Mangrovibacterium diazotrophicum: one gene and its partner. The protein of the gene in region 1 interacts with the protein of each later gene in a pairwise test. Links are inferred from orthologs where the notes say so. Each region holds a gene or a part of one and is shown on either strand. Other genes may lie near its edges.

Region 1 (4,866 bases):
CGAATGAGAACTTCTCATCTTTGAAATGTTCCTTTATTATAGATTCAATATCCATATTTTTGATCGTTGATTTTTTTCTTACCGCAGTGGAAGTTCGACTTCTTCCTTTAGCTGCTGTTTCACCTTTCAGTTCCTGTATCTCCGCCAACAAATCTCGCGCATCGCCATCTGTTGGGAGTTGCTCCACCAGCTCGCCGCGGAAAGCTTTAGCCAACAGTGCTTGAGGCAGTTGCTCTAAGTTCCCTTTTAGGTTTTGGTATTGAGCTTCCAAAGAATCGGCTTTGGCAAATAGCGACTCTACTCGGCGTACGATTTCTTTTTGCTCATCAATACTTGGAATTTGGATTTCCCAGTTTTTGATTTTTGAAAGATTAAGATTAGGCTGATTTCCTCCTTCTGCTTTCGCCCTAATTTCATTGTATTGGCTCAGACAATAGAAAAAAACATAGCTTCTTGTAATCAAAGGCATTGCTTCATTAACCAACGCCGCTACTGCTTGGTTAGTTGCTGCTTCTAATTTCATCCATCCAACTTGCCCACGAGTTTTTCCTTCTCCATACATTGCTACTAAAAGAGTATCGATCGGAAAAATTTTAGCATTCGTTTCTTTAACAGCTATCTCTGTAATATATTCTTCAGCTTCAAAAATCAACTCATTTTTAACTTGTCCCGACTTCAACCAAGGGATAGTCCCATTGGAATAATAACCGGTAGTACTCCGATTGGGGGTTGCCCCGGTTTTTACATCGAATAACTTTCCTATGCTTGAACTTTCCCACTCTTCCAGCTCCCGCCCTTCGCGCCACTCTTCGGTGAGTTTGCCGGTAACGGCTTGGGTGAGCACGGCCTGGCGGAAGTCTTTCAGCAGTTGCGGGATACGCTCCATGCTTGCTTTCAACTTCTCAATGCGGGCAAACAAGCTGTCGAGCTTGGCCACAATCCGCTGCTGCTCGGCAAGAGGAGGAAGAGGAAACACAAGATTTTCAATATGCTCTTTTCTAATATTGTTGATGTTAATTCCGCCTGCCAATTGCCTAATTTCCTGTCTGTAAAAATCAGATAAAAAGAAATAATCAAAATATCGGCCCGTGATCAGTTTGTTTGGTCTTAATAGCATTAGGAAGGCGCCAAACGCGATGTCATTTCTATCTTCATTGCAAATTGCAGCTTTCCCGATTAAGGCCTTACTTCCAGTTGATCCGACAATTACAATATCGTTCTTTCTCAAAAATTGGCTCGATTTTACCAAACCAGAATCAACATATACGCAGTCATCGTCAATTACAACGTTGCCATCTTGAATATTCCCTCCTCTGAGGATTAGACAGTTGCTTTCTGATTTTATTGATGTTGCATCATTCTTGCTATATGAGACACCTCTAATGATCTCAGAGATTTCAACAACCTTTATCTTTACCCAATTAATTGGAACGTTTGATTTCTCCATCTATTCCAGCTCCTTCATTATGGCGTTCAATTCATCTAGCATACTTTTTAGCTCCTCGGCTGCTTCACGTACCAAATCAATAGGCTCGGTTTGTTCATCGCCGTTACCGAGACTGCTATCTGCAATCAAACCTAAATCGAGTGAATCGTTTTTAGCTGCTATTTGCTCGCGGGTAATACACTGCCAACGCTCGTCTTTTATGGCTTCACGTGCTGTCTGGTCAACAATACCGTCGTAGTTATCTTGTACTTCAGCTTCACCCATGCCGCCGGTATAGGCTTTAATAAAGTCCTCAAAAGCTGCACGGGTAAAAGGAGTCCGTTTACCGTAGCTCGGCATATTGGTCCGCATGTCGTAGTACCAAACTTTGTCGGTGTTGCCTGTTTCTGTGGTTCCACGCTCAAAGAATAACACATTGGTTTTTACACCCTGGGCATAAAAAATACCGGTGGGCAGGCGCAGAATGGTATGTAGTCGGCACTTGTCCATCAAGTCGCGTCGTATGCGGGCACCATCACCATCTTCAAACAACACGTTATCGGGTAATACAACTGCTGCACGGGCACCACCACGTTTGTGTAACGAGCGGTAGATATGCTGCAAAAAGTTCAGCTGCTTGTTACTGGTCGGAAAAGTAAAGTCATCGCGCGAAGGTCGTTCACCGCCTTTCTTGGTGCCAAAGGGTGGGTTAGCCAGCACGCCGTGAAAATCACGTAGTGTTTTCCCAAACTCGGTTAACGTGTCGTTCAGGAAAATGGTGCTGTCAAGTCCGTGCAGCTTGGCATTCATCAAGGCCAGGCGGTGAGCATCCTGCACCAGTTCCACGCCGCTCAAAGCGTCTGTTTCCTGAAATTTCCGTTCTTTTTCACCTGCACTAAACGGGTAGTCGTAGCGCTCTTTCAGGTAATGGTCGATCGAGATCGGGAAACCAAAGGTTCCGCAGGCCGGATCGTTCCAACGCTCACCCAATCGCGGAGCCATCAACTCCACCATCACATTAATCAGCGGGCGAGGCGTGAAGTACTGCCCGGCACCACTTTTCTTTTCAGTCGCGTTGCGTTCCAGCAGGTCTTCATAAATATCACCCATCACATCGCGGTCGTGCTCCTCGTACCAGTCCAACTGGTCGATGGCTGAAACCAGCGTCCGCAGGTTTACCGGGTTACGCAGTGTCGTGCTGGCATTGGTAAAAATCTCCTTGATGTTGGTGTTCTCGCTCTTGTTACTAATCGTTGCCAGCAACTCACGATAGGTGTCAAACAACTCCTTGTTGTCCTTTATATGTTTCAACGTTGACCAACGGTATTCCTCGGGCAACTGTTCTTCAAATCCTTTTACTTCGCTGAGCTTTATAAACAGAATGAAAGTCAGTTCATTCAGGTACTGGTGATAGGTTACCCCATCGTCACGCAGCACATTACACAGGTTCCATAGCTTGGCAGCAATCTCTTCAGCACTCATCCGTATGATTTTATTTTGATTGTTCTTGATCGGTAAATTGCAAAGAAAGTCAGTTTTGCCGTGAAATCAATTCCTGCTCTGTAATAAGTTCACTAACCACTAGGTAGTATTCCTTCAACTTTGCAACAATCTTTTTTGAGTCGCTTCCGTCGATGGGAGGCAGGTGGAAATATACCCTGTTTTTAACGCTTTTTTCATCTAAATGGCAATCTGGAAATTTTGCCAATAACCGACTTTTGAACGGTGTAAAAGCGGACGCGTTCCAAGCTGTGATATATATCCTGAACTTCTGGCATGGATCAATTGTAGTAGCTTCAAAATTAGACTCAATACCAATCTTTAAGTCTTTGCCGTGAAATTTATTAATCCCTAAATCCCAGCCTTGATAAACCCACCACTCTCCTTTGGTTTCTTCTATCAAGGTCTCCAAGATCTCAGCGATTCTCGGTTTTTGACTATTTAACACTTCTTGTTTATGACGATTGTAAGCCTCAATTAATTGTTTAATGTCAGACTCGTTTTTAAGGATAAATTGTGTTAGTTCAGGGTTGGTATAGGTTGTTTTCATATTCTCGATGGTTTCAATAAAATCGTATAAATGGGTCAGATACTTTTGGTTGCAGTTTGAAATGTATGCTCCAATCTGAGCCTTTACTTGATTGAAAAGTCGGCTATAAGTGATTGGTTTGAACTCATTGTCCTCAATTAATGCTAATTCTTCTGGCTTAGTAAAATCATGGACAGACAAAACGAGCTTGAAGACTTTCTCTGAGGGGTACTGTTCCAGCCTCTTCCTGTAAGTTTCCAACGGATTATAGAGATCTGCGGTGATTTTGTTCTCGATGCCAATCACAAAATCGGGGCAGGCAATTACAAGATCGATTCGCTTACCTTCAGCATTATCCTCGGTGATTATTTCAAGCTGATCCGGATCGAAACGAATATTAGCTTTCAATATGTCGAGCAAGGAACGGATAAACAAGTCGCCAAATCCATGCTCTTTCGCCGGGTCGAAGTAAAAGGCCAGTAATCGACTGCAAATTTCTTCAAAACGCCGTTTCGGGTATTGGCACAATTCCAGGTAAGTGCTGTCCTTAAATTTGATTGGAATTTTTTTGAAATCTTCCAGTAGTTGGGTGGTTAATTCAATGTTCATGGGTATGTTTTTATTTGAAACTCCGCATCGCAGAGCTTTTGTCATTTTAGTTGTTCACTTAGTTGGGTTGCACAATAGCGGGCCCATAGCAACATGGTCCATTCCCTGGTCTCCCAATCAATGCTCTGTTTTTGAATGGTTTCCAGCAGGGCGGAGTAGCTGATGATTTTAAATCGCTCTTCTCCGTTTTTGAGCATGCTAGTGAAGGCTGTTCCTTTGGTCAATGCATTGTCGTCCTTCTCAAAACAGAAGAGACCACTATAAGCCAAGTCATAGGTTTTATTCAGCACGGCTGACTCCACGATCAGTTGGTTCCGGAATAATTGATTGTACCTGGTGTTGGTTAGTTCCTCATAGGTGGCACTAAAAGCATCGGATTCCGTGTAAAGTCTCTCGTAGTTCTCGTTTCGATACTCTTTGGGTGAAAACGGTTCGGTGTATTTGCATTCCAAACCAATGAGTCCAAGTTTACCGGCAGCGGTCTTAAACTCAATCGCGACATCGTGAGCCGAGTTGTCGCCGTTTTGGGCGGCATTTGGGGCAAATTCAAAGTGAATATCCGTTGCCTGTTCGATCGCCGGGAAAAACGGCTTTAAAGCCGCCGTAGCGAGTTCAGGTTTGTATTTAAGCCGACCAAAGAAGTTGAAGCATAACGGTTGACTGGATAGCAGGTTGTTGAACAGGCGTGATTCTGAAATCATCCCTTTCGACGCAGAGCCACGTCCGTCCAATTCTTCTTTCACGGCTCTTTTGGCATAGTCATCCAAAAAGTTGGAGTAGCTTGTCTCACCATTTAGAATGC
Region 2 (4,778 bases), 1.6 Mb from region 1 along the record:
ACGGAAAAAGTAGTTTGGATATTCTGTTGGCGACTCAATGCGGACAACCAACCGTTTCAACGCCACATCGAAATCGAGAATACTCTCCACCTTGTCTTTTAGCTCCGATTGATACAGGCGTGTTGTTGTCTTCGTTTTCAAATTCACTTTATCCAGAAAAGGAAATTGTCCCTCGGCTGTATAACCAGCACCGGTTAAAAATGCATTGTCCTTATCCAATGCCAGAATTTCCCGATTGAATTGATTCCGATTGGTCACAAATCGTCCCGGATCGCTGTATACGTCCTGGTAGTTCCGATCGAACAACACGATCGGTTGCTGCGCCGCGTCAGAAGGATTGAACACATAAGTCTTCGTATTCCGGTTATTTCTCCAATAGTCGGTGGCAATAGCAAGCTGGTCATTGCCCCAGACAATTCCACTGTAACGGTTGATTGTTTTCAACAAGCTTTTCGCTTCGTCGGAAAAAGGAGCATCAAGCTCAAAAACTTCATCCCGAAATTCCACCTCTTTCTCAGGATCTCCACCATCCAACGCAACTGCATAAATTAAACTAGCCGGCTTGTCTGCCCGCCAGCTTAAATCGCGCATACCGGCTCGGCAAGCCATAAATCCCTGCGGCAGCTCTTCCAAAAGGGGAACTTCCAATACCGTCTTCACCAATTCTCCGTCGCTGGTATAAATTGTACTAATTTCAGGGAAACGACTGTAAGGAACGATGTAAGAAAATGGCTTTTCAACCCGACTTACAAGAACGTAACCGCCATCCGGTGAAAAACGAATATTATCATACATCGCTGTTGGCAACCACTTTGTTTCGGTACCATCCAAATCGACTTTTACAATTTCCGACAAAGCCAGTTGCTCGAAATTGAATTCATCATTCGGATTTTTCAGCAGATCCTGATAAGTGCGGTTTTGTGCTTTCTGCCCTTCATTTTCAGAAACCGTCGGTCCTGTTGGAACAACAAGCTTAGTATCGATCAATGGCTTCCGATCCGAGGGAACCGTTTTTAAAAGCAGCGCGTGGCTATCAGCAAACCAATTAATCACATCTCCCAAATTGGCATTCACCGGAAGTGTACTGAGCTGCTTCGCTGTTGCTGACTGAACATCCAACAACCAAAGCGTAACAACATCGTCGCCGGTATTGGTAAAAGCGATGTAGTGTTGATCCGGTGACCACACAAAATTTGTAAGGCGTGCATCCTCAGGCAGCCCCTCAACATCCCTGACCGCTTGATCCTTCCCGACTAAATGCTGAACTTTCAAATTATTGTAGTAGGTAACCCGACTTCCGATATTCGTTTTCGGATTAATGCGCAAGCCCGCTAAGCGCAATTCTTCTTCTGATAATTCTTTTATTGACTTGTAACTGTCGCGGTAACGAAATACAATCCATTCCCGTTCGTTGTCCATTGACACGAGAGGAGCCCGTGGAACATCAATCAAATCCAGAATTGCTTTGTCCGGTTTTTGATAACTTATATCTTCCTGTGCCTGAACCGCAACACAGAGAATCACAAAGAATAGTAGCAAAAATGTTTTCATTAATTATTGTTTTTTGAATTCATAGGATAATATCTTTTCAGAAATTGTCGCCTCTCAAAAGACCAAAACACGAATTAGACAACAACCAAAAAGCTAGATTGGACGAATCCTCACATAAATAAAGACACACTTTGCATGAAAAAGGGACAGATTTGTCAAAAAATTACCATCGAATTCTTTCAATTCCCTTTTCTGTCAGAAATTCGTTGGCTCTGCTGAAGTGTTTATTGCCGAAAAAACCACGGCTAGCCGATAGTGGCGAAGGGTGAACAGATGTCAATACCAGATGTTTGTTGCGGTCGATAAATTCCCCTTTCCGGATGGCATAGCTCCCCCATAAAATAAAGACAACATTCTCTTTGGTCTCGTTGATTCGATGAATTACAGCGTCGGTGAAATCTTCCCAGCCTTTTTTCTGATGCGAGCCTGCCTGATGTGCTCGAACTGTCAGCGTTGCGTTTAAAAGTAGAACGCCTTGTTTGGCCCAATCGGTGAGATTACCCGAAGCTGGAATCGGTTTATCCACATCTCCTTTCAACTCCTTAAAAATGTTGCGCAGGCTGGGAGGAAAGTCAACCCCGTCATTCACCGAAAAACAGAGTCCGTGCGCCTGCCCCGGTCCATGATAGGGATCTTGCCCGAGGATGACCACCTTCAACTGATCGAAGGAGCACTGATCAAAGGCATTGAAGATTAGCTTTGCCGGCGGATAAACCGTGTGCGAACGATACTCCTGATGCACAAACTCGGTGAGTTTTTCAAAATACGGTTTCTCAAATTCATCGGCTAGTACAGCCTTCCAGCTTTCTTCAATTTTAACATCCATGGGCTAATTGCTTGTTTATTGCGGTGCACTAAAATAAAAGATTTGTTTGGACGAGGCAAGCAATAGGTAGCCACAAGTAAAAAGCCTGAAGCGGCAAGAGATGCCATTGGTAGTCATAATTATTTGTAGTGTAGCGTTCTGTAAGCAACAAGCGACTAGTAACCAGCAACCAGAATCACTTCACTCTTCCGGGGTTCTTCTTCACAAAGTCTCCCCAGCCTTTGTATTCAGCTTTGGCGATTGGATTTTTCATTTGCAGGTAGTGACAAACGGCCACCGCTACCGCATCGGTCGCATCCAGCTCCGGCGGAAGGTTGTCAATCTTCATGGTGTTTTTCAGGAAATAGGCAACTTGCTCTTTGGCTGCCCGTCCCATACCGGTGATTGCCTGTTTCACCTTCAGCGGTGCGTATTCAAAAACAGGAATGTCGCGCTGCAGGGCGAGTCCCATCACGATTCCCTGCGCACGTCCCAGCTTCAACATAGCCTGAATATCCTTTCCGTAGAACGGTGATTCGATGGCCAGTTCATCCGGCAAATATTCCTCAATCAGGGCCTGTGTGCGAATAAAAATATGCTTCAGCCGGAGGTAGTGATTGTCGTAACCTTTTGTTTTGACAACCCCGACATGAAGGATTTTCGGTTTATTATCTTTCACCTCAATCAAGCCATAACCCATCACCACAGTACCCGGGTCTATTCCTAAAATACGTTTTCCTTCTAAACTCATGAATTACGATTTCGATTGTCGTAGAAGCCGCCACCCAAATGGTAAACGGAGACGGACTTGCTGAATGACAATTCCTAAAAGTATAAAACTTAAACCAATAAACGTGGTTGCATAGATCGTTTCGCGCAAGATCAAATGGATAAACATCAGCGAAATGAAGGGCGACAGAAACACAAAATTCCCGGTAACTGCATTGTTTTCACTTTTATGCAACGCATAAATCCAGATAATATAGGTGATACCCAGCTCAAACATGCCGACATACACAGCCGCGCCCAACGCTTTTGCCGTCACCGGAAAATCGAAAGCGCCCGGCTCGAAGAAACTGTATCCGGCTAAAAACAGCAAGCCAAACACAAAGTTCCAAAGTAGCACAACCAGCCGATCGCGTTTATCACGGGCACTGAAAATCCAGTAAAGCGACCAGATGATACTGCTCGCCAAAGCCAAAATCGCTCCAAAAGTATTTGTCCTGGCAAAACCATCCAAACCACCTTGCGACGAAATAAACACCACACCGGCAAAGCTGCAGCAAATAGCTACCAGATTTTTCCAACTCAACTTCTGACCCAACAACGGAACCGATAGCAACGCGAGTGTTACCGGCCAAACCATATTCAGCGCCTGTGTTACCTGCGCCGGGTTCAACGAGTAGGCCTGAAACAAAACCAAGTAATACAGGAATGGATTCAGAAATCCCTGGATGGCCGACTGTGCCAATTGTACGGTCGAAACGGCACGAAACTCGGCCCATCTCCCAGTCGCCAAAACCACGATCAGGAAAAATATGAGTGACACAATGGAAGCGATAAAAATAAGCTGAAACGGGGTGTACGATTGCAAGGCCAACTTAAAGGCTGTGGCAACCGTCGACCACAAAACAACAGCCAGCAAAGCCAGCAAAATAGCAGTTTTCTGATTTTTCATTTAGTTGATGGTTTCATTTACTCGGACATCCTGCTCCGACTGCGTATCAAAATCGCCGCGAAGTTGCCGATACCAATTGCGGGCTTCCGACACATGCACACTCCCCGGGTGATCTTCCAGCAACTTGAGGTAGTACCCTTGGGCCTTTTCCGGATCATTTAGTTTGGTGCGATATAAGTTGCCCAACTCAAGCAACGCATCATCCGCGAGCAGATCCCAGGGATAATCAGCGACCAGTTGCTCTAAAAAGGAAGCAGCTTCGGTCCATTTTGCCTGCTTCTCCATGATCGACGCCTTTCGGTAGTAGATATCGTCCTGCAACGAGTGGAAAGGATATTCATTTTGCAAACTGTCGAGCACCGCCCAGGCTGACTCGGTTTGGTTGCGAAACTGAAGCAGATCGGCGCGGGCAAACATCTGCAGCGGAACACTGGTGGTATCCAGGTTCATGTTATTACCAATAAACAGCGCCAACTCCATCGCATCGTTAGCGATCAACTTGGATGTACTGGCTTTCAGCACATCCAACTGTGCCTTTGCCCAAGCCATCTCGCCCATATAATAGCCCAGCCTCGCCTTTTTCAGTTTTACCTGATCGCCCAGCTCGTTGGTCTTATTATTCTCGATAACCTGCGAGTACAACAGAATCGCTTCATAAACATCACCGGTCAACACATAAACGTCGGCGAGTTCCGTTTTCAACTCATCGATTTCAATCTGCTGCAAACGTGGCATCTTCATCCC

Evidence for each region. Proteins that work in one complex are often made in the same cells at the same time.
Region 2: the proteins of BC643_RS03800 (region 1) and ung interact in binary tests that used the Escherichia coli proteins (3 or more experiments, as listed by UniProt). The link is inferred for Mangrovibacterium diazotrophicum from one-to-one orthologs.

The regions. Positions count from the first base shown.
Region 1 is NZ_RAPN01000001.1:951,756-956,621, reverse strand. Bases 679-3,657 are described here. They hold BC643_RS03800 (type I restriction-modification system subunit M), read right to left. Parts: upstream 2,909-3,657; coding sequence 1,448-2,908; downstream 679-1,447. Other genes in these bases: BC643_RS03795 (PD-(D/E)XK nuclease family protein), read right to left, coding at 2,958-3,657; BC643_RS03805 (restriction endonuclease subunit S), read right to left, coding at 679-1,447. Outside these bases: more of BC643_RS03805, read right to left, coding at 1-678; more of BC643_RS03795, read right to left, coding at 3,658-4,064; BC643_RS03790 (PGN_0703 family putative restriction endonuclease), read right to left, coding at 4,106-4,866. UniProt on the Escherichia coli protein: The subtype gamma methyltransferase (M) subunit of a type I restriction enzyme. The M and S subunits together form a methyltransferase (MTase) that methylates A-2 on the top and A-3 on the bottom strand of the sequence 5'-AACN(6)GTGC-3'.
Region 2 is NZ_RAPN01000001.1:2,590,270-2,595,047, forward strand. Bases 547-3,437 are described here. They hold ung (uracil-DNA glycosylase), read right to left. Parts: upstream 2,378-3,437; coding sequence 1,715-2,377; downstream 547-1,714. Other genes in these bases: BC643_RS10260 (alpha/beta hydrolase family protein), read right to left, coding at 547-1,551; ruvC (crossover junction endodeoxyribonuclease RuvC), read right to left, coding at 2,553-3,107; BC643_RS10275 (DMT family transporter), read right to left, coding at 3,111-3,437. In the rest of the region: more of BC643_RS10260, read right to left, coding at 1-546; more of BC643_RS10275, read right to left, coding at 3,438-4,034; BC643_RS10280 (tetratricopeptide repeat protein), read right to left, coding at 4,035-4,778. UniProt on the Escherichia coli protein: Excises uracil residues from the DNA which can arise as a result of misincorporation of dUMP residues by DNA polymerase or due to deamination of cytosine.